One region of the Paenibacillus rhizoryzae genome, then DNA from elsewhere that is predicted to be linked to it. Evidence: riboswitches for the same ligand, from Rfam matches in the RefSeq annotation. Region 1 holds a riboswitch; the other holds the start of a gene.

The links. Region 1 has a riboswitch for S-adenosylmethionine ahead of AC6ESO_RS08945 (hypothetical protein). Riboswitches for the same ligand answer to the same signal wherever they lie in the genome.
Region 2: it holds a riboswitch for S-adenosylmethionine, as region 1 does, so the genes downstream of both, metA (homoserine O-acetyltransferase MetA) here and AC6ESO_RS08945 (hypothetical protein) in region 1, are expected to answer to the same signal.

What each region holds. Positions count from the first base shown of each region.
Region 1 is NZ_JCAALT010000003.1:31,113-47,190, forward strand. It holds gene AC6ESO_RS08930 (hypothetical protein) at 1-1,031, shown strand, start outside; partial or broken gene sigK (RNA polymerase sporulation sigma factor SigK) at 1,698-2,210, shown strand; gene AC6ESO_RS08940 (polysaccharide deacetylase family protein) at 2,436-3,536, shown strand; gene AC6ESO_RS08945 (hypothetical protein) at 3,914-4,453, opposite strand; SAM riboswitch class I at 4,555-4,684, opposite strand; gene AC6ESO_RS08950 (aldo/keto reductase) at 4,820-5,797, shown strand; gene AC6ESO_RS08955 (helix-turn-helix transcriptional regulator) at 5,853-6,791, opposite strand; gene AC6ESO_RS08960 (SDR family NAD(P)-dependent oxidoreductase) at 6,887-7,660, shown strand; gene AC6ESO_RS08965 (sugar phosphate isomerase/epimerase family protein) at 7,711-8,718, shown strand; gene AC6ESO_RS08970 (SDR family NAD(P)-dependent oxidoreductase) at 8,715-9,521, shown strand; gene AC6ESO_RS08975 (SDR family NAD(P)-dependent oxidoreductase) at 9,518-10,279, shown strand; gene AC6ESO_RS08980 (aldo/keto reductase) at 10,328-11,323, shown strand; gene AC6ESO_RS08985 (molybdopterin-containing oxidoreductase family protein) at 11,483-13,528, shown strand; gene AC6ESO_RS08990 (AraC family transcriptional regulator) at 13,542-14,429, shown strand; gene AC6ESO_RS08995 (phytanoyl-CoA dioxygenase family protein) at 14,529-15,407, shown strand; gene AC6ESO_RS09000 (helix-turn-helix domain-containing protein) at 15,430-16,078, opposite strand, start outside.
Region 2 is NZ_JCAALT010000002.1:194,079-210,156, forward strand. It holds gene thrS (threonine--tRNA ligase) at 1-275, opposite strand, end outside; gene AC6ESO_RS06185 (putative sporulation protein YtxC) at 710-1,708, opposite strand; gene AC6ESO_RS06190 (GGDEF domain-containing protein) at 1,993-3,108, shown strand; gene mqnC (cyclic dehypoxanthinyl futalosine synthase) at 3,276-4,412, opposite strand; gene AC6ESO_RS06200 (aminotransferase class I/II-fold pyridoxal phosphate-dependent enzyme) at 4,743-5,930, opposite strand; gene AC6ESO_RS06205 (PLP-dependent transferase) at 5,937-7,097, opposite strand; gene metA (homoserine O-acetyltransferase MetA) at 7,137-8,054, opposite strand; SAM riboswitch class I at 8,149-8,255, opposite strand; gene corA (magnesium/cobalt transporter CorA) at 8,734-9,669, shown strand; gene AC6ESO_RS06220 (metal-dependent hydrolase) at 9,729-10,376, opposite strand; gene AC6ESO_RS06225 (MFS transporter) at 10,569-11,843, opposite strand; gene AC6ESO_RS06230 (LysR substrate-binding domain-containing protein) at 12,030-12,932, shown strand; gene AC6ESO_RS06235 (histidinol-phosphatase) at 12,946-13,755, shown strand; gene AC6ESO_RS06240 (EamA family transporter) at 13,900-14,808, shown strand; gene AC6ESO_RS06245 (DUF695 domain-containing protein) at 14,824-15,663, opposite strand; gene AC6ESO_RS06250 (winged helix-turn-helix transcriptional regulator) at 15,890-16,078, shown strand, end outside.

The sequences.
Region 1 (16,078 bases):
ATGGGAATTTTTCAGAAGATAAAAGACTTTTTACAGTATTCGACTTGAAAAAGTCAGAATATTTTCCAGTGCTTAAGCAAATTAGATCGAATATTCTCGATATACAATTCGATGAAGAATTATCAGTTGGTCAAATAATATCAAAACTATATAGTGCAAAGTTCCGTGCAACAAGTGATACTTCATTTCTTTATAAGTCATTTATTTGTGATTCAAATATAAAAAACTTATCCTATTACTATGAAAAAGCAACACCTATGGAGGTGTTAAATAGTTTTGATTTACTTGATAAGTTAAAAGCAGTTCTCGTACAAAAAGTTGATGTGAATAATCAAGAAAGAATTGGTCAACGTATTGTCTTCTCGTTAATTTCTATTAATCAAATGATAACCACGAAAAAATTAAACGACTTTAGACAGTCCGATTTATCCGAGTATTTTGAACAATTAGAGAAGAAGTTGTGGATATTCAGAAATAATACAATATCAATCGCATTTCGAAAAAAGATTTGTGATTTTTTGATTTCAATTAATTTGCTTGATAAAGCAGAGATATATATGCAATCTTATGAAGGCCTTATGCAAACCATAGCATTTGAACTATATACAAAACGACTTGGTTATTTTGCAAATAATGACAAAGCAAAAAGTGAAGATTATATTTCAAAATGTCAAGCAATATTAAATTCTAAAAATAATATATCAAAAGTTGCAAAAGCTAGATTTTATATTAGCAGTGCAAGATATTATTCTAATACGCTTCCCAAACATGCAATAAAATTAGCTAGTATTCTTGATGAGTACACAATCGATAACAGCACACTATTTAGCTTGCATTTAGAATCATTACTCATTAGAGCGCAGTGCTTAATTGTAACAAGAGGTAAGAGAATTGAAATCTCCGACTATATTAATAAATATAAACAAGCCACTAAACATGCAATGTACTCGCAGCTTTTTCCAAAAAAAAGGTCAAGATTTCAAACTGATTTACAAATTATCGAGAAAAGTTTGCGCAGTTATAAACTCTAATATTCCAGTATTCTTGATCTGTTCAATGCCATGTGATAACTGGCTCCCATTTCCGAGACCATGAGATTCTTCTTAGTATTACTCCCCGACTAACTCAAATCAAGTGATTGGATTTGATGGAATTGCTGGCGGACTAGGCCAAATCAGTCTTGGAAAACCAAGGTATATCAAGTACTATATCCAAAGGACAAGGCTAGCCGATTTAGGCTAGCTTATTTATTTTATTCCAGTTAGGATGCCGTCACGACTACGAGATTACGATTGGATTTAAGAACACGATTATAACCGATCCGTCAATCAGAACTGATGAGTTCCTATTACTCAAATTTGGATTTTATATACGAATATACTCAACACTCGGTAAAGTCTAATGTTTCGTTTAAAAATTATTTGGTATATAAACAGTATCGTTAATGGTGCTCTTGTAAATTGATCGTATTAAGTCTTATTCTGTTTCATTACCGAATTGAATAAAACTTACTTGATCATTCATTACAAGTTAAGATTCATCTACGGGAAATAACCGATTACAATCCCTTGTCGATAAGCGGAATGTTTCGGTTGTTGAGATCTAGAAATGTACATTAATTTTGTAGTACCTTGAGAATAAGAAGTGGGTTGTAGCTTACAAAGTAAGTTAGAGCTTGAGTGACATCGGGTTGAAACCACAACGTCAAGAAATTCGACAACACCGGTGAGGACCTGGAAGACCTCATTTCGATCGGTACGATCGGGCTTATTAAAGCGATTGAAAGCTTCCAGACCGGAAAAGGGACGAAATTGGCGACATTTGCGGCGCGTTGTATCGAAAATGAGATTCTGATGCATTTGCGGTCATTGAAGAAAACGCGCAAGGATGTTTCCCTGCACGATCCGATCGGAACGGATAAAGAGGGCAATGAAATCACCTTGATCGATATCCTGGGCACGGAAGCCGATGATGTCGCGGAGAAAGTGCAGCTCAAAATCGAGAAGAGCAAGATCTATAAAAATTTAGATATATTGGATGACCGCGAGAAGGAAGTCGTCGTCGGCCGATTCGGTCTTATTGCCGGCGGCGAGGAACGGACGCAGCGGGAAATCGCGAAGGAGCTCGGCATCTCGCGTTCGTATGTGTCTCGCATTGAGAAGCGGGCGCTGATGAAGCTGTATCATGAGTTTTATAAGGCGAAGAAGTGAAAACAGTGGTCACTGTATAGGAGAGACCGTTACGTAACAAGTAGAAGCTTAATAAAGTAAGCCTAAGAAGCGGGTGTCAATATGACATTCCGCTTTTTTTGTTCAATCGCGTAATTCTATGGCAGGACTCAAGGATTGGGCAACATTTGTCGAATTTGCTTCGTTGAATAGGTGACGGTTGCGATTAGCATAGTCACCACTACATTGAACGGCGGAGTTGACCCTATGTCCTTAAAAACCAGAAAATTCGTTCTAACATCATTGCTGCTGGGTCTAACCGCTCTTTGCTGCGTTTTGATCATCCAAACTTATCATGCCCGAATGCCTTTGGTCGGACGACTGTTCTACGGTAATGGGGACCTGGCAAGTAATAGAGACCTAAAGCCAAGCCCGGATGAACCCCATGGCGAATACTATAAAGGCCATGTCATTGTGCTCATGTATCACGAGGTCATGAAGCATCCGCTCGATGCCAGTGCACTGCCTGTCAGCAAGTTTGAACGCCAGCTCGATTTGATGAAGGCCAACAATTTTCATTGGATAACGATGGATCAATATCGAGGATTCATCTTGCGTGGAGAGCCGGTTCCGGATAATGCGGTGCTGCTTACGTTCGACGACGGCTACGAATCTTTCTACGAGGATGTCTATCCGGTCTTGCATAAGTATGAGGCGCCGGCAACTAACTTTCTAATCGTGAGCACGATAGGCAACCCTCGGCACATCGGGGTTCCCAAACTGAATTGGGATCAGGTAAAGGAGATGAACCGGGCCGGAATATCCTTTTACAGCCATTCCTTCGACTCTCATCTATATGAGCCTACGGATGCGAAGGGCAAGCATAAGATAGCTGCGCTGACCGGACCAGTTTATTTGAAAGACAAGGGAAGGCGGGAGACGAAGAAGGAATACCAGCAGCGGGTAAAAGCCGATTTGGAGCACGCGAATATGGTCTTGGCGCAAGAGCTTGGTACGTCGAACCATGTGCTCGCTTTCCCGTACGGTGCCTTCTCCAAGCCGTTGCTCGATATTTGCGCGCAGCTTGGTATCGACGTGACTTTGACCGTCAAAGATGGCCTGGACAGCCCCTACCAGCGTAACGGTTTCCGTCTCAATGCCGGTGGCGCACAGAATAATCCCGACTTGCAGGTAGCGCTTATGAAACAAGCGACGCAACGGCTGGGACATGCCCACTTCGACCGCGCGCCGGAACGAAAACGCGAGGCATTATGGACGTTGGCCGCGATGGCGATCGTCGCTGCGTTATTGGCGGAATCGACGTTCAAGCTGCAGCAGGAGAAACGGCGCATAAGCAACGCGGCGTAAATAATTGCATAAGGCGAAGAAGTAAGGGGCGGTTGAACTGGGATGAATTCCAGGTTCAACCGTTTTTTTAGTTGCACAGTGCCGAATGCCGCTTACCGCAAGACAGCCATAGCATGTCGCAATTGGCATGTCTCAAAAATCTAACGAACCGTAGGGGCGTTATTTGGCCGAATATCGCGGTTTTCAGATTCTAACGAACCACAGAGGCGTTATTTCGAGGAAAACAGCCTCAAAATACCCGGAAACCGTCAAATAAGACCTCTACGGTTCGTTAGATTTTATTTGGAGGTGTTTTCGCTCAAATAAGACCTGTACGGTTCGTTAGCGCATTCGGCAAGCGACAGCCAACAGCTCATCTCCGCCGCCCACCGCCTTGACTAAAACGAAACATACGACTGCGTATAGCGAAGCAGGTGCGAACGATCCCATAGGTAGCGTTCATCTTCGTGCTGAGCTGCAGCCGGCTCAGGATTCGCCTTCAGCTTCAGCAGCGCAGACGCGATGAGCTCGGACCTCACAGGGCCCCATGTGTCCAGCTTGCTCTGAACGCAGCTGAAGCTCTCGAGCAACGTCTGCCCCTTCATCCGCTGAAGGGGAGAAGCCCACATCACCAAGTCTCCATGCAAACTTTTGCGTGGGATGGTAAACTCCGCAAGCCCAACTGCTCCCGTAGTTGTGGTGATCGCAAGCAAACCGCAGAAATAATCGCTGCCGTGGCCAGGCTGAAGCCTCTCCGTAAGCTCACTGTCGAAGCGGAAACATTCGATTCGGCTAATTTTACACTGCTGCATAAACTCTAACGAATAGCCAATTACCGAATTTCGCAAATTGAGCAGCGCAATCAGCTGGGGAAGCGTATCCCGGTGATAATCGGCTGATTCATCTATCGTCGTATGGTCAGGAATCGTGTTCAGCATGATGATCCTCCAGTACACAAGTGTAGTTGTTTATAGAAAAACAAAAATGACCTTCTCTGGAATCAGAGAAGGTCATAGGAATGTAATGTCATAGATCCTCGCTCTTATCTCCCAGATTCGCTTCGTAAAGCGTTCCGCAAGAATTAGCACCGTGCATTCCTTTGCAGTTACAAAGGTCTGTCGGTTGCCGGGTATCATCGGGCTTGTCCCTCCACCTACTCTTGATAAGAAAAATACATATTAAATTTTTACCATTATGCTACATAAACAACCACTATGTCAAGGGGGTGCGCGTTTTGGCAACCTCTCATTTTAAGGTATAATAAGCCAATATACTCGCTATTTGTGGAAGGAGCTCAGCAGCGTATGAACTATCGCTATCTCGGAAGAAGCGGACTTGAAGTGTCCGTTCTAGGCTTGGGAACCAATGCTTTTGGGAAACGTGCCGATCAGGAAACATCCATTCGAATTATTCATCATGCGATGGATAAAGGCATTAATTTTATTGATACCGCTAATATTTATGCAGGCACGGAATCGGAACGAATTATCGGGGTGGCGTTAGAGGGGAAGCGGGACCAAGCCGTGCTGGCTACGAAAGCAGGATTAGTGAGAGGCGCAGGTCCGAATGCCAAAGGATCATCTCGCCGCCATCTGATGCAGGAGCTGGAGAACAGCCTGAAACGTCTGCGAACCGACTATGTCGACCTGTATCAAATCCATACATTCGACCCATATACGCCGCTCGAGGAGACATTAGGCGCACTCGAAGATATGGTTCGTTCAGGGAAGGTTCGTTATATTGGCGCTTCCAACTATGCCGCGTGGGAGCTGATGAAAGCGCAGGGGATCAGCGATTCCAAAGGAATTGCGAGGTTTGTATCCACGCAAACCAGCTATTCGCTCGCAGATCGGACTCCTGAGCAAGAGCTTGTTCCGGTATGTTTGGATCAAGGCGTAGGCATCATCCCGTATTTCCCGCTGGCTGGCGGCATTCTGACCGGCAAATACGGCTTAACGGCGGAAGAAGCACCGGTAAGCTCCAGAGTTGTTACCGACCCTAGCTTCGTTCGCTTCCTGGATGAACGAAGAGTTACGTTGGGGCAACAGGTAAGCAAACTCGCGGCTGACAGCGGCTATAGCGCGAGTGCGATTTCGCTCGCTTGGCTTATGGAGCGTCCTGCAATCTCGACAGTCATTGTCGGTGCCACACGTGTCGAGCAGCTGGAAGATAACTTAAATAGTGTTGAACTGAATCTTGGTCAAGAGGCAACGGATGCTCTGAACGCATGGAGCGAAGAATTCCGTTACGGCAAACCGTTTGCGCTCTACCGTTTACCTTAATGAAAAGGACAGTCTCCAATCCCCGCGAACGGGTGACGTAGAGGCTGTCCTTCTTCTATATCGTCCGCGACAGCTTCCTAAACTGCATGGCCGACATCCCTTCCCAGCGCCTGAAAATCCGGCTGAAATAGTGAAAATCCTCATAGCCGATTGCCCCAGATATCCATTCAATCGTTTGATCCGTTTCCCTCAGGAGCCGTTTGGCTTCCTGATGGCGTACCGTCTGCACGAATTTATTCGGCCCCACGCCCATCATCGCTTTGAACTGCCGGCTCATATAATCTTCATGTACGAGCAGAAACTTCGCCATATCCGCGCTCGACCATCGGCGGCTGCAATCGGCACGAATCTCATGAACCAGCTCAAGAAGCCGTTTCTCATATTTCGGATGCGGCGTTCCCCGTCCTTCATTCTGCTGACGGAGCAGCAACCCGATCAGTTGGATCATCAGCCCTTTGCACACACTGTCGTAGTCCTGCTGCCGATCATTCCATTCCTGAATGACGTTTTCAAACAAGGAGATGATCCTCGGTGACACATTCGTAAGCAATGATTCTGCGAAAATCGGTCGATCCGCCCCCAGATAGGGCATTTCGCTGAAGGCATCCGGATCCGGATTGGACTCATCCGCGATGATGGTATGGCTGTTTGCTGCGCCATCGAAAAAGTCAAAATGAATGCCAAGCAGCTCTGCATGCGGTTCCGTCAGCACCTCGATGCGATGGTATCGCCAAGGTGTTAAAACAAGCAAACTGCCTGCTCGAACTTCAATGGCTTCCCCTTCAATCGTTGCCCTGATCTCGCCATGTTTCACGTAAATGAACTGAAAATCATAGATTCGTCGGCTCCACTTGAACGCCGGAGCACGGTAATGCTGCCGCGCCCAATGGATAACAGGGGAGATGTCCCGTAAAGCTGTTTGCCTAATCCGAGGAAAAAGAGCGTTGTCCAATTGTTCAGCACCGCCTTGTACGCCGAGTTCGGAAAAGTCCAAAAAACGATCACCTTTATGTAAAGCCTTCCAGATAATGAAATGGTAACATGTAAGCGCATTCCTTAACAAGGATGAAAGGAACGGGTGATCTCGACATGAATAGCAGCAGCCATTTATTTCAATTAACAGGTAAAGTTGCATTAATTACGGGAGGGACCGGCGGACTTGGCGTTGTGATGGCACAAACCTTGGCTGAAGCGGGAGCAGCGGTCGTTATTACAAGTCGTTCAGAGGAGAAAGCAGCTGAAATTGCCAAGCAACTATCTATCGATACAGGTACTGAAGTGATAGGAATGGCAGCTGAGCTAACGGATGCCGACCAGGTGGAGCAGCTGGTGCAAGCTGTCAAAGAGCGTTACGGACGGATCGATATTTTGATCAACAATGCGGGAATCAACATTCGCAAGCCGATCGAAAGCTACGACGAAACAAGCTGGGATCTGGTGATGGGTACAAATTTAAAAGCACCCTACCTGTGCATCCGCGCGGTTACGCCGATCATGAAAGAACAGCGATCCGGCCGAATTATTAACGTGGCTTCGATGCTAGGTATGGTCGGTCTGCCGGAGAGAAGTGCCTACTGTGCCAGTAAGGGCGGCGTCATTCAGCTAACCAAGGTGCTGGCCTTAGAGCTTGCCCCCTTCAATATTACCGTGAACGCGCTTTGTCCCGGTCCGATCGCTACTGAGCTCAATACGGTTGTGATGAACAATCCGGAAGCGAATCGGTTTTTTGTCGATCAAATTGCGCTGGGGCGGTGGGGAAGACCGGACGAAATTGCAGGACCGACTTTATTCCTCGCGTCAGATGCATCCAGCTTCATGACAGGCGGTGCGTTAACGGTTGACGGCGGTTGGACGGCAAAATAAATCGGGCTTCATCACTTAGTTGGACAGTTGGATACGAAAGGGTGATCGTGATGCGTTTTGGCTTATCCGTATTTGGTACGACCTATGCGATGGGCTTGCACCCACGTGCAGGAAGGCCGAGAATATCGGCCGAGGGAGTCATGAACATGGCGCTGCAAAATAGTCTGCAAGGCGTGGAGCTGTCCCTCTCGATGCTGGAAGGCTGTGACCACAGAGCCATAGCAAGTAAAGTCGAGGCGAATGAGCTCTATATCACAATCGCTTCTGACGGCTTCGATGCTGCTCGGTTAGGTGAAGCTTTCCACGTCGCAAAGGCTGTCGGAGCCAAGGTTGTACGCACAGTGGCAGGCGGAGCGAAGTTTGGCGGGGATCGCCGTCACTTAGTCGGGAGGTGGCAGCCTTTCCTCGAGGAGGTTCGCGCAGGGCTCACTGCTGCAACAGCTCTGGCAGAAGAAGCAGGCGTCATTCTAGCGCTGGAGAACCATCAGGATCTTTGCTCGGAAGAGCTGATCTGGCTGTGCGAATCGATCGCTTCCCCGAATTTCGGATTAACGCTGGATACGGGCAATCCGCTCGCGACTGCAGAGGAACCCGTCGAATTTGCCAAGCGGATCTCTCCTTACCTCAAACATGTCCACTTAAAGGATTATTGGATTTATCCGAGCGCGGAAGGCTACATGCTCGTCCGCTGTCCAATCGGACAGGGTGCGGTGGATTTTCCGGCGCTATTGAATGTGTTTCGCGAAAGCCAGGCAGCGAACGAGCTGTGTATGTCCATTGAAATGGGAGCATTGGATGCTAGGCATACAAGGGTGCTTGCCGATGATTACTGGCCGGAATACCCGGCGCGATCCGCCAGAGAATTGGCGGAGCTGCTCCGTTTCGTTCAGCGCAATGCGAAGCCGTCCGCCGATTGGCGTACGCCGCATGAACGGGGAGAAACGGTGGAAATCGTTGCAGCCTACGAGCAGTCGCAGCTCATGTCGAGCATCGCTTATGTGCAGCAGCTGATGAACAGCTTGAATACTGTGAAACCAGAGGAGGAGGCATTGTCATGATCATCGATTTGCAAGGGAAAGTAGCCATCGTTACCGGTGCAGGCAGAGGGATTGGACGTCATATTGCACTCACGCTTGCGAAGGAAGGCGTCATTACGATTGCAACGGATATCAAGCAAGAGCTGCTTGATGACCTGGCACTGCAATTCGCGGAGGAGCAGCTTACAGGCGCGCAGTTCATCTGTGATGTGCGAGATTCGGCCAGAATCGCTGAGGTTGTGGAGGAGGTACGGAGCCGGTTTGGGCGAATAGATATCTTAATCAACAATGCCGGAGTGGCCAGCGGCGGCACTGTTGAGCTGCTCAAGGAAGACATTTGGGACGCCAACATGGATATTAATTTGAAGGGTACCTTTCTGATGTGCCAAGCGGTTGTCCCGATTATGAAAGCCCAAGGCTCGGGCCGTATCTTAAACGCAGCCTCATTCGCTGCGATCGTCCCTGCTTATGGAAGTGCGGCGTATGCTTCTTCCAAAGCGGCGGTAAAACAGTTCACACGGGTGCTTGCGGGCGAGCTTGGCCCTTATGACATTACCGTGAATTGTTATTCGCCGGGGATGATTCCGACGGACATGAACCGTTACGCAGAGCAGCCGGAGGAGCGTCAGCAGCGGCTGCTGGATACGCTTACGCTTCGGCGCTGGGGCAGCAAGGACGATGTTGCGAATCTGATCTGCTTCCTTGCTTCCGACCTTGCCGGGTATATTACCGGTACGATGATCGACGTAAGCGGAGGCAAATTCGCGACCCAGATTCCGAGTATCGCCTATGAGGCAGCGCGGAAGGATGCACTGCGGTCATGACGGCTCCCCTCATCACGTTTGAAGGGAAAACGGTCGTTGTCACAGGCGGGGCTAAAGGAATCGGACGTGCAATTGCGAAGCGATTTCTGGAGTGCGGAGCGCGGGTCATCATTGCCGATCATGACGAGAGTGGTGCTGAAACGGCTAGGCAGCTTGCGGATACTTGGGATGAGGTTTATTTTATCCGCTGCGATGTATCCAAGCTGAATGAGGTGCAGTCGCTCGTTAACGAGACGATGCGTCAATTCGGCGGTGCTATCGATGTGCTCGTCAACAATGCGGGGATTTTCCCAAGAGCAGATTTGCTGAACACCGATGAAGCGTTCTGGGATAACGTGCTCGGCATTAATCTCAAGGGTGCCTATATGCTGTGCCAAGCCGTCGTGCCTGGCATGATTGAACGGGGCTGCGGCGTCATTATCAATATTGGCTCCAACCATGCGACTGCAGGCGAGCCGGCTACGATGGCTTATGCCGTTTCCAAAGGCGGCATCGTCACGTTGACGCGGAATCTGGCAAAGGGGCTTGTGAAGCACGGCATTCGGGTGAATTGCGTGCAGCCGGGCTGGGTGGCATCGGAGGGAGAGGTCGCAAGGTGGAAAGCGAACGGAATGGATGAAGAGCAAATGGCTGCTCTAGCCGGGCGATTGCAAACCGGCGAGGATATCGCGGATGCGGTTGTCTTCATGTCATCCGGCATGAGTAAGCAAATTAACGGTCAAGTGCTCATTGTGGACGGTGGAATTACTTTAAAATAACTGCAAGCTTGCAGCTGGCTGAAAATGGGATCTGGGAGGAAATGAATAATGCGTTATCGCAACATACCGGGAACACCTTTAAACGCAGCTGTCATTTGTATGGGGACAGCCGGTTTCGGCGGCGGAATGCCGCGCGAGGATGCGTTCCGTCTGTTTGATCTCTATCTGGAGCAGGGCGGCAATTTTATCGATACTGCGCTCGTATATGACGATTGGCTCGGCCAAGGAAGAAGCTTGACGGAAATCCGAATCGGAGAATGGCTGAAGGAACGCGGCCATCGCGAGCAGCTTATTCTAGCGACGAAAGGCGCGCATCCGGAGCTTGCGACGATGCATATCCCAAGGCTTGGACGAGCAGATATCGAAGCGGATATTGCGAGAAGCTTGCGCCAGCTGCAGACCGATTATATCGACCTCTACTGGCTGCATCGCGATGATGCGAGCGTACCGGTTGACGAGATCATGGAGACGCTGCATGACGAGGTAAAGGCTGGCCGCATCCGCAGCATCGGTTGCTCCAACTGGACGGTGGAGCGGATCAAACAAGCGCAGAGCTATGCTGCTGAACATGGGGTAACGCCTTTCGCAGCTAGTCAGCCGCTATGGAATCTAGCCGTATGTACGCCGGGCTCAATTGGAGATCCGACATTAGTGGTGATGAGCGATGCGGATCGGAATTTTTTTGCCGAGTCGGGGATGGCCGTCATTCCTTATTCGTCGCAAGCGAACGGTTTCTTCGGCGGCCGATATGCAAGAGGCAAGGATGCTGGCAATCAAGGCAGCGCAGCAGGCGTGCAGAAGATGTATTTCAATGATGCCAGCTTCGACCGTTTGGAGCGTGTACAGCAGCTTGCGGCCGAGCTCGAGACGACCAGCACAGTTATTGCGCTGGCGTATTTAACCTCGCAGCCGTTCCCGGTGTTTCCGATTATCGGCGCCTCGAAGCCGGCATACGTGCTGGATAGCTGCGCAGCTAGTGAGGTTACACTCACGCCGGCACAATTGCGATTCTTGGAGACGGGCTCCTGCGTTTCCGCCGTTTGACAATAGCGAAGGCTTGCATCCTGCAGTGTAGGGATGCAGGCCTTTCTTGTTTATACGAGAAGAAAGGCTAACCTTGCCTGCGCTTTTCACACAAGGCTGCACCCGATATAATAGATTCATGTGTACCGCGGAAGTGAAAGTGAAGGAGTGAATCGCAGGATGACAGCAACTTATTTGGAACCGAATGGCGTATTTCCATCGGTCTGCTCACTGGATTGTCCCGATCAGTGCGGACTTCTTGTACATAAAGAGAATGGTCGAATTGTGAAAATAGAAGGCGATCCCGAGCATCCGGTTACGCAAGGGGCGATCTGCAATAAGGTTCGGAACATGGCGGAACGCATCTACGATAAGGATCGTTTGCAATATCCGCTTAAGCGTGTCGGTCCCAAAGGGAGCGGGCAGTTTGATCGCATTACTTGGGAGGAAGCCATCGGCACGATAACGTCCAAGTGGAAGCATTTGATTGCAGCTGAAGGGCCGGAAGCGATTCTGCCTTACAGCTTTTATGGCAACATGGGCCGTATTGGCACGGAAGGTTTAGGCCGCCGATTCTTCAATCGGATGGGGGCAAGCAAGCTGATTTATTCGATCTGTGAGGCTGCGGGCACAGAAGGGTACGGCTACACCATGGGTGGAAGCTACGGTACCGATCCGGAGGAAACCGTTCACGCGAAGCTGATCATCATGTGGGGAATCAACGCGGTCAGCACGAATATGCACCAAGTGACGATCGCCGAGAAAGCGCGCAAGAACGGTGCGACTGTCGTCGTTATCGATGTTCACCGCAATCGGACCGCGAAGTGGGCGGATTGGTTTATTCCGGTTATGCCCGGTACAGATGCGGCGCTCGCACTTGGAATGATGCATATCTTGTTCGCCGAGAAGCTGACAGATGAGTCGTTCATGGAGCAGTTTACGGTAGGCCATGAGCAGCTTCGTGAACATGTGAAATCGTACACACCTGAAGTGGTCTCCTCGATTACAGGCGTACCGGTTGATGATCTCTATAAGCTGGCGCGTATGTATGGCGGAAGTGAAGCGGCGTTTATCCGTATCGGAAACGGTCCGCAGCACCATGATAACGGCGGTATGACGACCCGTGCAATCGCTTGTCTTCCGGCAGTAGCAGGGCAATGGATGAAGCGGGGCGGCGGGGCGATTAAAGGAAACGGCGGTTATTTGGCGCTGAACAAGTCCGCATTGGAACGACCTGATCTGCGAGCCGTGGGAGGCGCGCGCGAGGTGAATATGAATCTACTCGGCAGTGCGCTGACGGATTCGGATATGCCGCCAATTTCCTCCTTGTATGTGTACAACTCCAATCCGGCTGTCGTAGCACCGAGCGCAACCAAAGTAAGAGAAGGTCTCTTGCGCGAGGATCTGTTTACGGTTGTCCATGATTTGTTCCTGACCGAGACGGCGGCTTATGCGGATATTGTGCTGCCGGCTACGTCGGCTTTTGAGAATACGGATCTATACCTTTCCTACTGGCATCATTATGTGCACCTGCAGCAGCCGGTTGCAGCGCCATATGGAGAAAGCAAGTCGAACTCCGAAGTGTTCAGACTGCTTGCTGCGGCGATAGGCTATGAGGAAGAGGCGCTTCAGGATTCGGACGAGGCCATGATTGAGCAGGCGCTGAATAACCCGAATAATCCGAATTTGGCCGAGATTTCACTGCAGACGCTTCAGGAACACGGTGCGATCAAAGCAAATGTGAAGCCGCTGTTCCCAGGTAAACTGCGGACGCCGAGCGGTCGAATTGAGCTCTATTCGGCTTCAATGGAACGCAAAGGCTACCCGCCAATGCCGACATACACGCCGCTTGTGGACGACGGACCCTATCCGTTCTTATTCATACCGACAGTCAATCATAATTTCTTGAATTCGACGTTCTCCAATAACGAGAAGCATGTTGCCATGGAGAAAACGCCAAAGCTGTACATGAACCGCGCCGATGCAGAAGCTCGAGGGATCGAGAACGGCGATGTCATTCGCGTGTGGAATGATCGCGCTAGCTGCGAGCTCACTGCGGCAGTAGGTGACGATGTGCTGGCAGGTGTCGTCGTCAGCCAGGGATTATGGGCGGACGGGACTGACGGCGGCAAGGCGATGGTCAATGCGCTCACCCCGGACCGGGTGGCGGATATGGGAAGAGGAGCGACCTTCTTCTCCGGACGGGTGCAAGTCGACAAACGGTGACGAGGTGGCAGGCATGAGCTTACGGCTGGTGATGCAAGGGCAAAGCTTACGTCCGGAGCATATGACGACGGATCGGCAGCAGGGCCGTAAAGGCATGCTGACGACGCGGCACCAACATCCGGTTTTTCATTTGATGTATATAACGGGAGGAGCGGGAAGCTTCCTCGTAAACGACAGGAAGAGCCGGGCATTGCCCGGCTTCTTGTATGTGATCAACCCGAACGAATGGCATCAATTTCATGCGGATGACGATATCGGGCTGCATAATCTGGAATGTACGTTTCTGCTTTGCGTTGAAGGGAGCAACGAGCCTGCGCAAACGGTGAATCTGTTCGATTGGATCGAAGAGAAGAGAGGATATGTGCTGCCTGCCGGTTGCCGTGATGAGCCCATTCTCGTACCGCCCTCGCTTAGGCCTTTTCTGCTAGAAGGGTTTAATCGGCTTCTTGACCCCAGCAATCGATATGTCTCAACCGAGCATCTGTCGCTGATGGTGATCGAGCTGATGCTGCGCGTTGAACAAACGATAGGGAAGCTTTGTGAGCAGGTCATCGATTCGACGTCCACAGAGCGGCAAGCTGGAGCCATAACCGGTGAAATCAATGCTCTACAGCAATATATGCGCGCACATATTGGCGAGCAGCTTAAACTGGAGGAACTGGCGCAGCATGTCCATTGGACGCCGAATTACTTATGCCGTGTATTTAAAGCGCATACATCGATGACACCCATGGCTTATCTGCAGCAGCTGCGCATGACAGAGGCGGAGAAGCTGCTGCTGTATACGGATTTTCCCGTATTCACGATTGCTGAGATGCTGGGCTATGAGGATGCTTCGTATTTTGCCAGACTGTTTCGCAGACACCATGGGCGGGCACCGAGCGAATATCGGATAATATAGTCCGCATTCGGTGTAAGATTCTACCTTCCTATCAAATGGCGGCATCGCTATGATGAAGAAGAGAAGAACAATCCTAGATCAAAGGCGGTCGGTGGGCGAATGCGATTGACGCTTGAGCAAATGATCCGATATCAAACCGAAGGGTATTTGATTGTGCCGAATGTATTCACGGATGAGGAGCTGCAGCCCGTTATAGACGAGCTTTCGGCTGAATTGGATACTAGGGCCAGACAACTGCTAGCTGAGGGCAAGCTGACTGAACTGTACGAGGATGAGCCATTCGAGAAACGTTTTACAAGGTTGTATGAGCAAAATAAGGAAATAAGCCGGGGGTTCGATATTAACGGCTACTTGGGTGAGGCGATCTTTCGTTTCATGGGCAGCGAAGGGCTGCTTGATCTTGTCGAATGTCTATTAGGAACGGAGCTCAGCTGTAACCCCATTCAACATATTCGTGCGAAACATCCGGCGAAGTCCACACAGTCGGAACCGGATTATTTTCAAAATGTCCCTTGGCATCAGGATTGTGCCGTCACCTCGCCTGACTCGGAAGCTTCGGAGATTATTACGTTCTGGCTGCCGCTTGTGGATGCAACCGCCGAAACCGGCTGTATGGAGATCATGCCGCATGTGTTCAAGCAGGGATACATCAACCATCGCGCGGAAGGCGGAACGACGATCGTTCCTGAGAAGCTGCCTACCGTCACACCAGTGTTAGCGGAGTGCAAGAAGGGCGGTCTTGTCATCATGAACAAGTACACGCCGCATAGAGGGATCTCCAATCGATCCGATATCATCCGATGGTCGATTGATTTGCGCTATCATAAGACAGGCGCACCATCCGGGCGTTCGATTCATCCTTCCTTCCCGGTCCGGAGTGCGTATGACCCGGCAAGCGTGCTGACAGATGTAACGGAGTGGCGCAAGATGTGGCGTGAGGTTAGAGAAGAAAAAGGGAAGAGCATGCACCGCGTGTAGCTTATAATAAGAAACGGCCCCATTACTGGGGCCGTTTTGCTTTCCGATAGGCCATCGGCACCATGCCTTTACGCTCGCGGAAGATGCGGACAAAGGTTTTATATGAACCGAAGCCGACTTCAAGCGCGACATCCACGACGCTGTAGTCGGTCGATACCAGAAGGCTGCTTGCATGCCGCAAGCGCAAATCATGGACGAAATGAACGAAGGTTTGGCCGGTCGTTTCCTTGATCACTTCGCTGATGCGGGAGACGCTCATGCCGAAACGCTCCGACAGCTGTGATAAGGTAAGCTCTTCGCGATAATTGCGGTGAATGTGATGGATGATCGGCCAGATGGACAGATTCGTTTTGCCAGAGGTGGTTAAAGGAATGTTCTCCGGCTGATTTGCTCTTCGCTCCCGGTCGAAACAAACGAGCAGCTCCTTCAATCGCGCCTGCAGCAGCGTTTGTCGCCACGGTTCATTCTCCGTGTACTCCTTCAGCATGTCTTCAATGAGATATAGCATTCTCTCTTGCTTCGGGCCGGTAAATGTCGTGTACGGTTCAAGGAGACTAGGCTCGATTAAGTCCTTTAATCCGTCGCCATGACCGGAATCGATGAGCAGATCCATGCTGAAATTGCAATTGTAGAGCACAAGCGTGCTGCCGGGTTCCGTGAAGATCTCATGG
Region 2 (16,078 bases), on a different contig from region 1:
TCATTCTTGCCGAACAGACGCTTTATGGCTTGTGCCATTAGATGCGCAGTACTGTGACGATACACTTCAAGACCGTCAGCAGATTCAACGGTTACGATTTCGAGGGCAGCATTGCCTTCTAGCGGCGTATAGACATCTACCACTTTACCGTCTACTTTACCGGCAATCGCGTTCTTCCGCAGACCATTGCTGATGGAACCCGCCACTTCTTCAATTGTAGTACCTTGCTCGTATTCCCGGACTGCGCCGTCCGGCAGCTTTACTTGAATCGCCATACCCTTCGTTCCTCCTGGATGTGGTTCTTGCGGCTGCATGACAATGCCCTCGCAATACCTAAATTTAACGATCTATGCGGTATGCAGCCAACAAAAAAAGCACGCATCCCGCAAAGGGACGAGTGCTCTAATAGACCCGTGGTTCCACCCTAGTTCAATCAGCAGCTAAACGTACAGGCTACTGATCCTTGTAGACGTCCTATAACGGGAACGGCCCGGTACAGCTTACTGCCACGCTTCATCAAGAAGCCGAGGTTCAACTGGACAGCTACAAAGGGGTATATCGCCGCTGCATCGTGAGGAAATTTCAGCCTAGGTTCCTCTCTCTGGATCGAGCATTGCTGGTGATACATGTCTTTGTCATTGCTTTTACATGTGAATAATTATAATCTGACACCGACTGACAGGTCAAGCCTAGATTGCGGTGTATATTTTCACGGAATGACATTGCGCACGCGTTTCTCCGAAACGACATCTGTCGACTGCACAATGGGCAGCCCCTGCTCATCGAAGAAGTAGCTGCAATGCCCGCATGTGCAGCAGAGCCGTACCCGATGCTCGAATATGGTTTCCAGCGTGCGCATGACAGGCAGCTCCGGCTGCCGCGTGTGAATGACGATTTGCTGCGGCGACACGGTAATCAGCGTACTGACGATCATGTCCTCCATGTTCATTTCCGACTCCAGCATTTCCGCTACGATGCGGTCGGCAGGTACGGTTTCCAGCATTTGAAACTCTTGATCGTAGAGGACGAAGTCACTTCCGCCCTTGTGCAGCACATGCACGATTGGAAGCTTCACTTCCTGCATCCGGACAAAATATTTGAGCAGCGATATAAATTCCTGGTATTGCTTATCCATTACATATTCATCCACCGCATAAGCAACGACTTCCTTCAGTTCTTGCCAGTATGCGGCCAGTCTAAACGTAACGAAGCCATCGAGGTGCAAACGGGTGTTGCTGCTCAGAAACAGCTCGATCTCATCAGCTACTTTCCCCATCCGGCGTTCTCTGTCAGAACGCAGCATAGCCGTATCGGTGTCGTCTTCCTGGACGGCCGGAACAGCCGCGCCGTACAAAATATTTTGGCAATATCGCTCTAGCACTTCGATCTCTTTGACCACTTCATAATGAAATTGCTTGCGTATAATCGCCTTTAACAGCATAGGCTCAAGCTCAGACATAATGTAGCGGGCAAAAGCGGTCGCAGATCTTCGATACATCTTCGGTCCATCCGTAGCGAGCTTGAAATCGGCAAGGTCAACAAGGCATGAAATTTCCATTGTTTCGTACTCCGGCCTTGTGAAGCTCACGAACGGAACAGCGGTATCCTTATCGCTATGTAAATCGACAAATTCTTCGCTCAAACAATGGTGCAGTCGATCAATCGCTTCACGGGAAGCCGAAAGCAAAGAAACAGTGAACAGTTCCATAGGCTCACTCCTAAAAGTTTTTGCGAATAGCAGCCAGCGGCTAGGCCGGCTGGATATAGTGGCCGGTAAATCGGCAAATTGGGCGTTAAACGAACGGACGAGAGGGTCGTTTTGATTCCTTTTCATACTTCATCCAGAGGACAATTCGGGCTTCCTTAACAGTATATGGTTCTGCAAAAGCATATATACGATGTAGGCATTGGCACAGCTAGTGGGGGATTGGAATGGAAGGGGATTCGTGGTATATTTGTTCCAAACGAAGCCGCATCCTCGGAGTGAGTGCCATGGATTATGAATCGATAAATTACAACAGATACCGATGGAATCGCATGCTGCTAAATGGCTTCTGGGCCATTCTGCTCATTACGATTGGATTAGAATGTCTCTATTTAACCATTACGGAAGTGCCCACCAATCAATTCATTATGGAATATATGGTAAGACCCTCGCTGCTGCAGCTCGGGCTTCTCCTCCTCGCCGAGTCAGGACTTCGTTTATTTAAAGGTAAATATCAAGACTATATACTCATCCTCACATCGGCCGTGCTCGCCTTCATCATTGTTTATGTCCACAACTCCATCAACTACTTACTCATCGCGCTTTTCTTACCTGTCATGGTATCGATATTTTATTTCCAGACTCTTAAGCTTCTATTTGCCTTAGCCAATACGCTGACATCGCTTTACATCATGTATTGGACGAATGACTTGATGCACACGGATATTTCATTAGTAGGACTTACGACCATTACCGTTATGTTCAGTGTATTTACGCTTGTGGCATGGGGCATTCTGCGACGTGGCCGCGAGCTGCTTGATCATCTGAAAGCCTATTTCGAATCCAATCAACAGCTTCTCGTGAAGACGGTATGGATGGACAAGCTGGCGAAGACGGACGCCTTAACCGACCTGTACAATCACATTACGTTTCACGAATATATGGATAGACTGATCGACCAGCATGAACGAAACGGACTTCCACTGCAGCTTGCGATCATCGATATCGATAACTTCAAGCTCGTCAATGATACCTTCGGCCATCGTGCCGGAGATGCGGTGCTCAAATCCGTCTCGGAGCTTATTCGCGGCAAAGCTTGCGCCAATGATTTCGTCGCCCGCTATGGCGGAGAGGAATTCGCTATCCTCTATACGGACAAAACCAGCACCGAATCCTATATCATTACCGAGCAAATTCGTGAAGAAATCGCCCAAGTCCCGCACGAGACGCTTGGTTCAAGCCCCGTCACGATCAGCGCCGGATTCGCTGAATATACCTCCGGTGAGGGAAAAGAGCACTTCTTCAATCGTGTTGATGCGGCGCTATATAAAGCCAAGAATAGCGGCAAGAACCGTAGTATTGTTTCCAATTTGGAGCAGTATCAGCAAAGTCAGCTCGCCTAAGGCGAAACGGCTGTCGCCGTCCTATCGGCGGAGAAGCTCGTTTCATTCCCGTAAAATATTAGCGTGTTATAAGGTGAAACTGATACCGCGCCTATGTTTTAAACAAACAAAAGCTTCCCATCAGGAACTGCCATTCCTGATGGGAAGCTTTTTATATGGACGGTCTATTAGTTTTGCATGATAAAGTCGTTCTGCGCCATTTCGGATTCGTTGTACATCTTCAGGATCTCATAACGCGTGTTGCGCTGCGCTGGGATCTTGCCTGTTTCGCGAATCAAGCGAAGAATGGAATCGATATTGACCTTATGCGTCGTTCCTGCGGCCGAAACCACATTCTCCTCAATCATTGTGCTGCCGAAGTCGTTACAGCCGTAGGACAATGAAAGCTTGCCCACTTCCGGCCCCATAGTTACCCATGAAGATTGGAAATTATCGATATTGTCGAGCGTAATCCGGCTGATCGCCAATGTTTTCAAGTACTCTTCCGGCGTCGCTTTCTCCCGCTTCATGTTCGTGTTCTCCGGCTGGAATGTCCATGGAATGAACGCTAGGAAACCTTTGGAGTTATAGCCGTTCGCTATGCACTCATCCTGTGCGTCACGCACACGAAGCAAATGAAGCGCACGCTCCTCCATCTCTTCCCCGAACCCGATAACCATCGTAGCTGTCGTGTTCATGCCGATGCGATGGGCCGTCTTCATGACGTCCATCCAATCCGTCCAAGAGCCCTTCAACCGGCTGATCTTGCGTCTTGTCCGGTCATCCAGAATTTCGCCGCCGCCGCCCGGAAGCGAATCCAGTCCCGCACGATTCAGCTCGCGAAGCACCTCTTCAAGCGATTGTCCGCCCGAAAGCAACACCATCTTATGAATCTCCGCCGGGGAGAAAGAGTGCATCGTAATGCCTGGATAATGCTGCTTGATCTTACGCAATAAATCCAAGTAATACGAGAATGGCAGCTCTGGATTTACGCCGCCCTGCATCAGAATCTCGGTTCCCCCGACATCCATGGTTTCCTTGATCTTCTGCAAAATGACTTCATCCGGAAGCACGTAGCCTTCCTTCGAGCCGGGCGCTCGGTAAAACGCGCAGAAACGGCAATACACATCGCATACGTTCGTGTAATTGATGTTCCGTCCGACAACGAAGGTCGTTACCGGATCAGGATGATGCCGAAGCATAATCTGATTGGCCACATGGCCCATTTTCTCAATTTCATCGGATTCGAAAAGTGTCACGCACTCCTCAAGTCCAATCCGTTCTCCTTGCAGTGCTTTATCTAAAATGCGATCTACCTGTTGCACGATGGAGACCTCCTTCTCTATCAACATATCCGTCACTTGCTACGTTTCAACTAATACTACCACAAACGCCAACCAGCGTCATGCACCGACATCGGCCGAAAAAGCCAGCCTAAACGGCGAAAAACGCGGCTAGTCCGCCGGGACTGCCGCGTATCGCATTATTTGCGCCTTATAGGCGGATTGGTTTCCGTTCGAAGCCAGGGCTTCGAATGGAGCATTCCGCCATAGGCGGATTGGTTTCCGTTCGAAGCCAGGGCTTCGAATGGAGCATTCCGCCATAGGCGGATTGGTTTCCGTTCGAGGCCAAGGCTTCGAATGGAGCATTCCGCCTTATTCCCCTTTAAGCGCCTGATCCAGATCCGCAATCAGGTCATCAATATCCTCTAAACCGACGGAATAACGAAGCAAACCATCTGTGATGCCACGTTCATGACGAACCTCGCGCGGCATCGCCGCATGCGACATCATGGCCGGATAAGACAAAATACTTTCAACAGCACCAAGACTTACCGCGACAAGCGGCAGCTTCACACGGCTGAGAACGGCTTTGGCGCGTTCGCCGTCACCCACATCGAAGGATACGACTGCACCGTAACCCTTCGATTGTTTCTCATGCACTTCGCGGCGCGGATGGTTCGCAAGACCCGGATAATACACGCGTGTAACATCCGGATTGTTGTCGAGCCATTCTGCCAGCTTGCGAGCGCTGCGCTCGCTGTGCTCCATACGCGCTTGAAGCGTCTTCATGCCGCGGATCAGCAGCCATGACTCCTGCGTACCCAGAACGGTGCCAAGACCGTTCTGCAGCTGCTTCAGCCTGCGGCCGAGGCTTTCAGTTGCCACAACGGCAAGGCCTGCAAGAACGTCACTGTGGCCGCCCAGAAACTTCGTGGCGCTGTGCAGGACGATATCGACCCCGAGCTCGATTGGACGCTGATGGTACGGCGTCATAAATGTATTGTCCAGCAATGTAATCAGCTCATGCTCCTTCGCCCAAGCCGCGACTTCACCAATATCGGTGATTTTCAGCGTCGGGTTAGATGGGGTCTCCATGAAGACCGCCTTCGTATTCGGCCGGAGCGCTGCTTTCACCGCTTCAAAGTCCGTCATATCTACGAACGTGGACTCAATGCCAAGACGGTTCAGCACCGTTGTCAGCAGGCGGTAGGTCCCGCCGTAAACGTCCTCGGTGACGATGATGTGATCGCCTGTCGAGAACAGCAGGAACGCTGTCGAGATCGCTGCCATACCGGATGCAAATGCAAAGCCGCGAACGCCGCCTTCAAGCAGCGTAATGTAATCTTCCAAAGCCTGACGCGTCGGATTGCCGGAACGGCTGTAATCGTACGTCGGCGGGTTGAAAATGTCATGATGATGGAACGTAGAAGCTTGATAAATCGGCACGCTCGATGCGCCGGTTTGTCCATCGATCTCCGCCCCGAAATGAATCAATTTCGTTGCAAATTGTTTCTCTGCGCTGTCATTGCCTTTTCTCTTGTCCGGATGCTGCTCTGCCATGATGGTTTATGCCTCCCCAAGCTCACGTTTTGCTGCTTCAAAGGCTTGCGCCAAATCCGCGATCAAATCATTCACGTGCTCAATGCCGACTGAGAAACGAAGCAGACGGTCATCTACGCCGATTTTCTGACGAATTTCCAACGGAATATCCGCATGCGTTTGTACGGCCGGATACGTCATCAGCGATTCCACGCCGCCGAGGCTTTCGGCGAAAGCAATCAGCTTAATATGACGAAGGATCGGCTCCACATAAGCTGCTTTCTTCAAGCGGAACGAGAAGATACCGGTATTGCCGGAGGACTGACGGTTCTGTATCTCATGACCCGGGTGATGAGGCAGCGCAGGATAATATACATCCTCTATCACTTCATGCGTTAGCAGCCAGTTCGCGATCGCTGTTGCATTCGCTTGATGGCGTTCCATCCGCAGCGCCAGCGTCTTCATCCCGCGCATCAGAAGCCACGAATCCTGTGGTCCCAGAACAGCGCCGAGCGAGTTGTGAAGGAATCCCATCTCAGCGGATAGTTCCTTGCCCTTCGTTACGATAAGGCCCGCCAGCACGTCATTGTGGCCGCCAAGGTACTTCGTAGCGCTATGCACGATGACGTCTGCACCAAGCTCGATTGGACGCTGGAAGAACGGAGTAAGCAGCGTGTTATCTACTATGGACAGCAAGCCTTTGGACTTCGCCCATGAACAAACGCGCTCCAAATCTGTAATCATCATCAGCGGATTCGTCGGCGTCTCGATCAAGATCGCTTTCGTAGCCGGCGTAACCAGCTGGTTCATCGCATCGATATCATTCGTATCGACGTAAGAAGCTGACACGCCGAAGCGAGTCATAATCTTCTCCAGCAAGCGGTATGTACCGCCGTATAGATCCAAGGAAACGAGCAAATGGTCGCCTTGGCCAAACAGCGAGAAGACAGTCGTCAGCGCAGCCATGCCGCTGCTGCAAGCAAACGCGGCGTCGCCGGACTCCAGCTCTGCAGCCGCTTCTTCAAGCACACTGCGGGTCGGGCTCTTCGTGCGAGCATAGTCAAAGCCCGTGCTTTCGCCAAGCTTCGGGTGGCGGAAAGCTGTTGCTTGGTACACCGGGAAGCTGATTGCTCCGGTAACAGGCTCTTTAATGGATCCAATTTGTGCTAAGCGGCTTTCTATTTTCATCTGAAGTGACTCCCTCTCGTCGAATATTGAACTTCTTATTTAAATGCCTGCACCCAAATCATATGGGGTTTGCTGATAAACATAATAATTCAACCAGTTCGAGAACAGCAGATTGGCATGCGCTCTCCAGCTCGACAGCGGAATCTTCGACGGGTCGTTGTTTGGATAGTAATTCTTCGGCAAAGCAATATCCATTCCTTTGGCTACATCGCGATCGTATTCAGCCTTGAGTGACAACGGATCGTATTCCGAATGACCGGTTACGAAAACTTGTCTGCCGTCCTTGGAAGCAACCAGATAAACGCCGGCTTCCGGCGATTCAGACAGGATCTCCAGATCCTCTATATTGTCGATATCATCGCGGCGAACTTCCGTATGACGCGATTGCGGAACTAGGAATAGTTCGTCAAAACCGCGTACAAGCGGAACATTGCGCTTCTCAACCGTATGCGGGAATACGCCGAACACCTTATCCGCCAGCTCGTATTTGGGAATGCCGTAGTGGTGATACAATCCGGCTTGTGCGCCCCAACAGATGTGGAAGGTTGACGTTACGCGACGAGCCGACCAATCCATAATATCCTGCAGCTCTTCCCAATAGTTGACCTCTTCGAACGGCAGCGTCTCTACAGGGGCTCCGGTAATAACCAAGCCGTCGTAGTACTCATGCTTAATATCGTCGAACGTTTTATAAAACGACTCCAAATGCTCGGACGACGTATTCTTCGACGTGTGAGTCCGAGGATGAAGCAGCACGACTTCCACCTGCAGCGGCGTGTTCCCGATTAAACGGAGCAGCTGTGTTTCGGTCGTTTCTTTAGTGGGCATTAAATTAAGAATGGCTATCCGGAGCGGACGGATATCTTGATGATAGGCAACGCTCTCATCCATTAGAAAGATATTCTCATCAGTCAAAACATCTTTCGCAGGTAGTTGGTCTGGTACTTTAATCGGCATGATAATCTCTCCAGTCTGCTTGGATTGTCACTGAGGAGCGCAATGAAAACAGCCCCTCTCATTAGAGAGGGGCACAAATGTATCGTTCATGCGCCTCTCATCTCTCAGAAACATACGTTTCCGCAAGAATTAGCACCGTACGTTTACACGCCGGTTGCCGGGCTTCATCGGGCTAGTCCCTCCGCCTGCTCTTGATAAGAAAGCTTGCTTATTTAATTAAAGAAATTCCTTAGTTCTTACTTTAAATCATTCCTTTATTCCCGTCAAGGAGATCCCCCTTCACCATCGACAAGAATCGCGTAACCATGGGCTTTTCCCTGCATATGCTGATACAGAACCATGCACGCTACTTTCTTCTTGAATGGAAAGACATTGTCGGAGTATACTAGACAAGAATTACGCTTTAAGCAGTGAATAATTGACCATTAAAGGGGTGTTTACGACTATGGAAGGCGACCCGAGGCCTGCGGGCAACCGCACTGATAACCGGTTTACACGGAAGATAGCAGGAAGGCTTATGTCATCCAATCCTATTCGCAAACGCGCCGCTTCTAGATAGATGGACTAGAGCAAGCAGCACGGCACCGCGCGACATGGCTTGCTTGATGTTGCCTGATTCTGTTCTCCTCCTCATAACCGGCATCCGGGAATTACTGCAACAACGAGAGGAGGAACGCGGATGAAGATCCGTCACGTGAATCAAGGTGTTTTCACACCGGTTGATGACATTCAAGCTGCCGTCGTGCCGCCTGCCGAGGGCTTCTACTGGATTGATGCCGATGTGGATGACCTCGCTGTGCTCCAGCCGATATTCGCGCTGCATGAGCTGGCTGTCGAAGACTGTTTGAGTGAAGAAGAGCAACGGCCTAAGATTGAAATTCATGAAGGCCATTATTTTATTGTAATAAACAGCATCCGTTTTGATGATGAAGAAATTTTCCTACGTGCCCTGAACATTTTTCTGGGCCGCCATTATATTATTACCGTTACGAAACAGAAAATTAACGAGCTTCGCACGTTGAAGCCGGTCCTGCTTGAAGAGCAAGTCAGCCGCCCCGACCGTTTCCTCTATCATCTGGTCGATATCGTCGTTGATAATTACTTCCTCGTCGGCGATCGGATTGAGGCGCGGATCGAAAGCTTGGAAGAAGATATTTTGGTCCACACCAAGAAATCGCATCTGAATGAAATTATCGGACTTCGAAGCGAAATTCTCTGGCTCAAGAAAGTACTTGGACCACAGAAGGAGCTTATAGCAACACTCAATAAGAAAGACTTGAAACTCATCGACGATCAATTGCAGAAGTACTTTAGCGATATCTATGAGAATGCCGTCAAAATTGCCGAGACTTTCGAGACCTACCGCGATCTGATGGGCAACTTACGAGAGGCTTACCAGTCTTCGCTTGCGAACCGCGCGAATGAAATCATGCGCGTCTTTACCGCGCTGACCACGATCTTCATGCCACTCACGTTCATTACCGGTATCTACGGAATGAATTTCGACTTTATACCTGGGCTCCATCTGCACGGCGGCTCTTACTTGCTGCTCACGTTTATGCTCTTGCTCGGTTTCGGGATGTTTTTCATTTTCCGCAAGAAAGAATGGCTGTGAACGGCTAATTAAAAAAGCTCTCCAGGGACGCTCGCGGCCTCAGGAGAGCTTTTTCTATATTAACCGAACGGAAGCTTAAAGGTCTTCTTGGTTAGCGGGTACAGCCATTTGACGCCGCTTGGCGTTAATGTATCCGCTATAAGATGGGACAGATACCCGCTTATCGCGGTGTAGGCAATGCCTTCGATCTCAAGCTGCTGCTCCAGCCCCCAACCGATCGCCCCCCAGGCAACTACCGCCCAGACGGTATGCGTTAACCCTCGGTGGTTCAGCCAGGGCACCCACGCAACATACAGACCAAGCCCCATCAGCCAACGATGACCGATCGCATATCCTGCATACATTAATCCAACGCCAATTATACTCACGAGCGCATCCCGAATCATGCCATTGCGAGAAATCATGCCCAGAAGAAAGACGGCTGCTGCGGCAATCGTCAAATACGGATAAAAGATAGCTTCAAACCAATAATAATACGCCGCCGCTGCAGCTGCCGCGACTCCGCCCCACAGCATAAGGGCGCGGATTACCCTTGCCGGCTTGCTAAGCTTGCTGCTCAGCATATTCGTCCCATCCAAATCCGCGCTAAGTGCGGAAAATGCCGCAACAATGATAAACGCCGCAGCATTGGTCAGCGTGATGGGATGCGTAGCTGCAGCAACCACCCCGATTGCGACGCCAATCGCTAAATGTGTCGTTCCTTTCATATTTGCCTCCTCATTCTGACTGACTATGTAGATAAAATAATCACCATCATCGAACGTTAGTTCGCTTTTCGAATGATTATACCTTCTTTTCCATCGTCATTCAATAGGAATTCCGACATGTAAAAGGCATCGCTTGAAGTACTTCCAAACGATGCCTTCGTATGATATCAACGATGTATGGCGGGCAGTTAGTTACACGAGTCCCTCTCCTGCCAGCGCTTCCTTGCGGCCTTTATCCAGATTCACATAGTACAGCAGGATGATGCCTATGATGAAGAACGCCAGCAGCGCCAGTATACCTAAACGACTGGAACCGGTTATCGTACCGACAACGGAGAAGACGGCCGGCCCCGCTACTGCAGCAAATTTGCTGGATAAGCTCAGGAAGCCGAAAAACTCGGCGGTTCGCGAAGGCGGCACCAATGTGGCGTACAGCGACCTTGCCGTCGCTTGGCTCCCTCCTTGCACGAAGCCGACCAACACGGCCAATGCATAGAAGTGAAGTGCGCTCGTCATGAAATAGCCAAGCATAACAATCAGCACATACACAAGCAGTGAGCAATAAAGCGACTTCTTCATCCCGATACGTGAGGCGAATCGGATGAATAGCAGTGTGCATGGATAGCCGACAAACTGTGTAATAAGCAATGCGGCAATCAAATCCATGGTCTCAATTCCGATGCCGCTCCCATAGATCGTTGCCATAACGATAACCGTACTAATGCCATCATTGAAGAACCAGAAGGATGCCATATACTTGAGCAGCTCCGGGTAATGCTTCAACGTCTTCATCGTGTTGTTGATGCGCTGCATCCCTCTCCGCATCATATCTCCGAAACCATCGGAAGTCCCTTTGGCCGTTTCCTTCACATTGCGCATAATTGGAAGCGAGAATAGGATCCACCAAATCCCAACCGTAACGAAGACGGTCTGCGTGGCAACTGTTTTATTGGGGAAGCCCACTAACGACCATTTCTCGATCATGATTAAATTGACCAGCAGCAGTAAACCGCCGCCTAAGTAACCCATCGCATACCCTTTATTGCTCACGGCATTCAGTGTTTCCGGTGTCGAAACCTCCGTGATTAATCCATCATAGAACGTATTAGAGGCGGCATAGCCGATCGTTCCGATAACAACCAATATAGAAGCAAGCAGCCAATCATTCGTCCCAACCAGCGCCATACAGATCGTTGCGATAGAGCCGATAAACATGAACACCGATAAGAAACGAACCTTCGATCCTGAATAGTCAGCAATCGCTCCCATAATCGGACATAGGATGGCAACGAAAATCATCGCGATGGTTTGCGTGTAGCCCCAGTAATTCTCAGCTGTATTGCCGCTCAAATCAGCCCCTGCTACCGTTTTGTAGTAGATCGGCATAACCGCGGCCATAATGGTCGTGACAAAAGCAGAATTGGCCCAATCGTACATCATCCAGCTGCGTACTGCCTTCGGATTCATCCTCTTCGCTCCTTTAATAGCGCATGAATTGTCACCTATAACCAACATTCGACAGCCTCGTAATTGAATCCTGCTCGAACTCACGATCGCTTACCCACTGTTTGGCACTTTTGCCGTCGAGCTGATTTTACATTATAATGATATATAGCTGTGATAAAAATCTTTAATCGCTAAAGGAGGGATTCCGTGAATATTAACCAACTTGAAACGTTGTTAACCATCTCACGCACCATGAGCTTTCGCAAAGCAGGAGAGCTGCTTAATCTAACGCAGCCGGCTGTTTCTGCCCAAATCAAAAGCTTAGAGGATGAGTTTAAAACGGTTCTAATTGATCGGAATCAACCCGTCACCTTAACGGACCGCGGACAAGTGTTTCTTGATCACGCCGAGCGCATATTAGCCATCGTAGAAGAACTGAAGCAGAAGCTCTCTGACCTAAGCCAAACGCCGCAGGGTCATATCGTGCTGGGAACAACCTCATCGATCGCGATTCAAATTTTGCCTCGGGTGCTGTCTTATTTTCAAAATCAATTCCCGCTTATCAAAACAACGATTCACTCCATGCCCTCTTCAGGAGTTATGGCCAGTGTAGAGAATGGCAGTGTAGACATCGGCATCACCTATCTGTCGGAACGCAATCCGAATGTGGAAACATCCATCCTGTATTATGATACCTACGAACTGGTCGTTGCTCCCGAGCATCCCATGAGCCATTTGAAGCATACTACCGTAGAATCGCTCAAGGACATTCCCATGATTATGCTCTCACCGGACACATTAGGACGACGTTTTCTGGATCAAATTTTCCGCAAATACAATCTGCACCCGAACATCGTGATGGAGCTTTCGAGCAGCGAGGAAGTGAAGCGGATGGTCGAGATCAATTTAGGCGCTGCAGTGGTGTCTAAGCTATCCATTGCCAAAGAGGTTCAGCTCGGCACGCTGAAGCGGATTAAAGTGAATGAGCTCGATATGAGCCATCCGGTCGGTTTAGTTTATAAGTCAGGACGATATATCAACTCAGCAATGCAGCAGTTTTTGAGCGATTTGAAGGGTATGCCCGAAGATCATTTCATTAGCAGCGAGTAGGAGGAGATTCAGTTTGAAATTCGACTTACATACGCATCACTTCCGGTGCGGACATGCAGACGATAATATCGAGGACTATATTAAGGCAGGGATTAAGGCAGGTCTATCCGTCATCGGAATTTCCGATCATTCCCCTTATTTCGCAAGCGATCAGGAACAACCGAATCCAGGCATTGCAATGGGAAAAAGCGAATTTGCCCGTTATGTCGAGGAAGTGCTGAAGCTCAAAGCTAAGTATGAGGGCACCATCGACGTGCTGCTCGGCGTGGAGTCCGACTTCTTCCCTCAGCACGCTCAGGTTTATCGGGATGTGTATGCCGGTTATCCTTTTGACTATATTATCGGTTCCGTCCATCAGTCGCGCGGTGTCAGCATCTTCAATCGCAATCGTTGGAAGAACCTCTCAGAAGCACAGCAAATCGATGAAAAACGCCATTATTACGAGCTTATCGGCCAATCGGCACGAAGCGGCATGTTCCAAATTCTCGGTCATATCGACGCGATGAAAGGCTATTACCCTGCTTTCTCCGCACTTGCCGCAGACGAAGCGATCGATGATTGCCTGAAAGCCATTGGGGAGAGCAGCGTTTCCATCGAAATTAACACCTCCGGCAAAACCAAAGATGCGGGCGGCTGGTATCCTTCCGATGCGATATTGGAGCGTGCACTGCACTTTGGCGTGACGGTTTCGTTCGGGTCTGATGCCCATAAGCCGAGCCGTGTCGGTGAAGATTGGGAGCTTGTTGCGAAGCGTCTGAAGGAAATCGGGTTTACGGAATGGTTTTATTACAAAAACAAGAAGCCGGTTCGTGTAGCCCTATAGATAAAAAAGTGGACCTGCACGCGGCAGGTCCGAAGTCATATATAATCAAAAGGGGGTCTTGGTTACTATAATACCCCTCGAATATGAAGGAACCATAACAGAACCATTTCATTTGTGTAACATTTATTAAAGGTGGAATTGACAATGTGGTTTGCAGCAGCCGTCGGCAGTGCGGTACTGTTCGGGTTGGCTGGCTGGTGGATGAAGGTGTCCCAGATGCAGAGCGGTTCCTCCGCTTACCTGCTTCTGGGTCTTTATATTTCCGGGACCTGCGGATTTGGCATTCACGCCGCGTTGGAGCACACGCTGCTGCCATCGCTGGCCGATCCGCGGGTTTGGCTCGCCGGCTTGCTCATCGGTGCAGGGTCCGCCCTCGGAAACGCGCTCTTCATGAAAGCGCTGGAATGGGGCCCTGCCAGTCTGACATCACCGCTTACGAACATGAATATCATTCTTGTTATCGCACTTGGCACCTTTGGCTACAACGAACAGCTCTCGAAAACGGAGCTTGGCGGCGTCCTATTGCTTCTGTTAGCCGTTCTGCTTGTCTCTATGCGAGGCAAGGAAAAGGCCTTCCGTATAGCGCCGCGATGGTATTTCTACGTTGGCATCAGCATTCTGCTCTTCGCGATTCGCAATGGGGGTCTGAAGGTCACAGGTGACCTTGGACTAGCCAGCGCGCCGATCTTATTCGTCGCTTACAGCTTATCTATTGTTTGGTTTGCCGGGGTCGCCCGCCAAGAGCGAAACCGCAGAACTTCACTCGGCAGCTTTCGTTCCGATGAAGTTTCAAGCATCATGCAGAAATCGCTTCGCGCTCCTTCAATTGGGATGAAATGGGGGCTAGTCGCCGGCCTTTTCTCCTACGGCGGACTTCAGCTTTACGCTGTGGCGCTCGAAACGGGTCGTGCCAACATAGCCGGTCCCATTTTTGCCGCCAACAGTTTGGTCGTTGCTGCAGGCGCCATCATTTTGTACCGCGAGCGACTGAACGTTTATCAATGGACGGCTTTCGTGCTGACCATTGCCGGTCTTGTCCTAATTCGCCTATAACGGATTACTCATTCATCATTCGGAGTTACGTCTCAGAAACACTTTGCGCAGCGTAGATTCGAAGTTACTAAGGTTCCGGCGTATATATCGGCGGAACCGCCCTGCTGCGGACAGCTTCATCACCGAGCCCCAACCATCATATCGTCCCCCACTGCCTGCCAGCAGCGAATGAAGCTCACGTACGCGCTCATTAACCGTATCGAGCCGAACATCCTCGAACCGGCTTATCACGAGTGGATAGGGGTAGCCCTGCTCAGGGTTCCCTTCCTTCTCCTTCTCGATTACATAGCCAAGCCCTGTCAACATCGACTCAATTTCGCGGCGGTCATCGTCCTCACGAAACAACAGCCAGTGATAGACGTTTCTGGGCTGCCCAATATTGTCCCCTTTATGGATAAGCGCATAGATCATCTGTGCATTGTGCACAAACAGCTCCTCAAGCGCATCCGGCAGCATGAACGTGTAAAACTCCCACTGCGGATCTGTTTTGCGATAGACCTGTGCTCGGAAAGGCCAGTTCTCATCCAGCCAAGCGTGGATTTCGGGAAGATTAGGGCTCTCCCCTTTCGTGTAATAATAAAACTCAAGCCGCGTAGCTGCATTGATTCGCCCAATATAGATGGCTCCCGCAGTACGGTTCAGCCAATGTTCAAGTTTGGATTCCAACTGCTCCAATTGTTTGACAAAATCCCGATTCGAGCGATTATGCGCGCGAACCGGATATAAGTTAATCGTAATCGAGAGCAAATCCGTATACGGTATGATCGGAGCGGAGTTTCGATATCCGACATTAATCAACACGCGCAGCTGCTCCGATTCCGTCCGGCGTTCATAAAATCCCCAGTTGTCCGACATCCGGCACCTCAATATCGTGGTATAATAGCATTACTACAGTATCTTAGAATTATTTCGGCAGTGCATGCAAAGTTAATAAGCAATTTGGAAAAATACCCCAGGTGGATGCAACTAACTTAAGTATAGTATATAATGAATGAAAAGCATTTGTCTTGTATTGACGAATAGCCCTCCCTTTTGAAAACGTCATGTGCTACAATAGAAACATTGAAAGCGGGGTGATAACGTGGATTATTCCAAGATGTGCCCAAAGTATGAGTGCGCAACTGAGTTGCTCGGGAAGAAATGGACTGGCATGATCGTTCGCGTTCTGCTCGGCGGGCCGAAACGGTTTAAGGAAATGAAAGAGCAAATCCCGGAGATGAGCGATAAAATGCTGACCGACCGGATGAAAGAGCTCGAACAATTCGATATC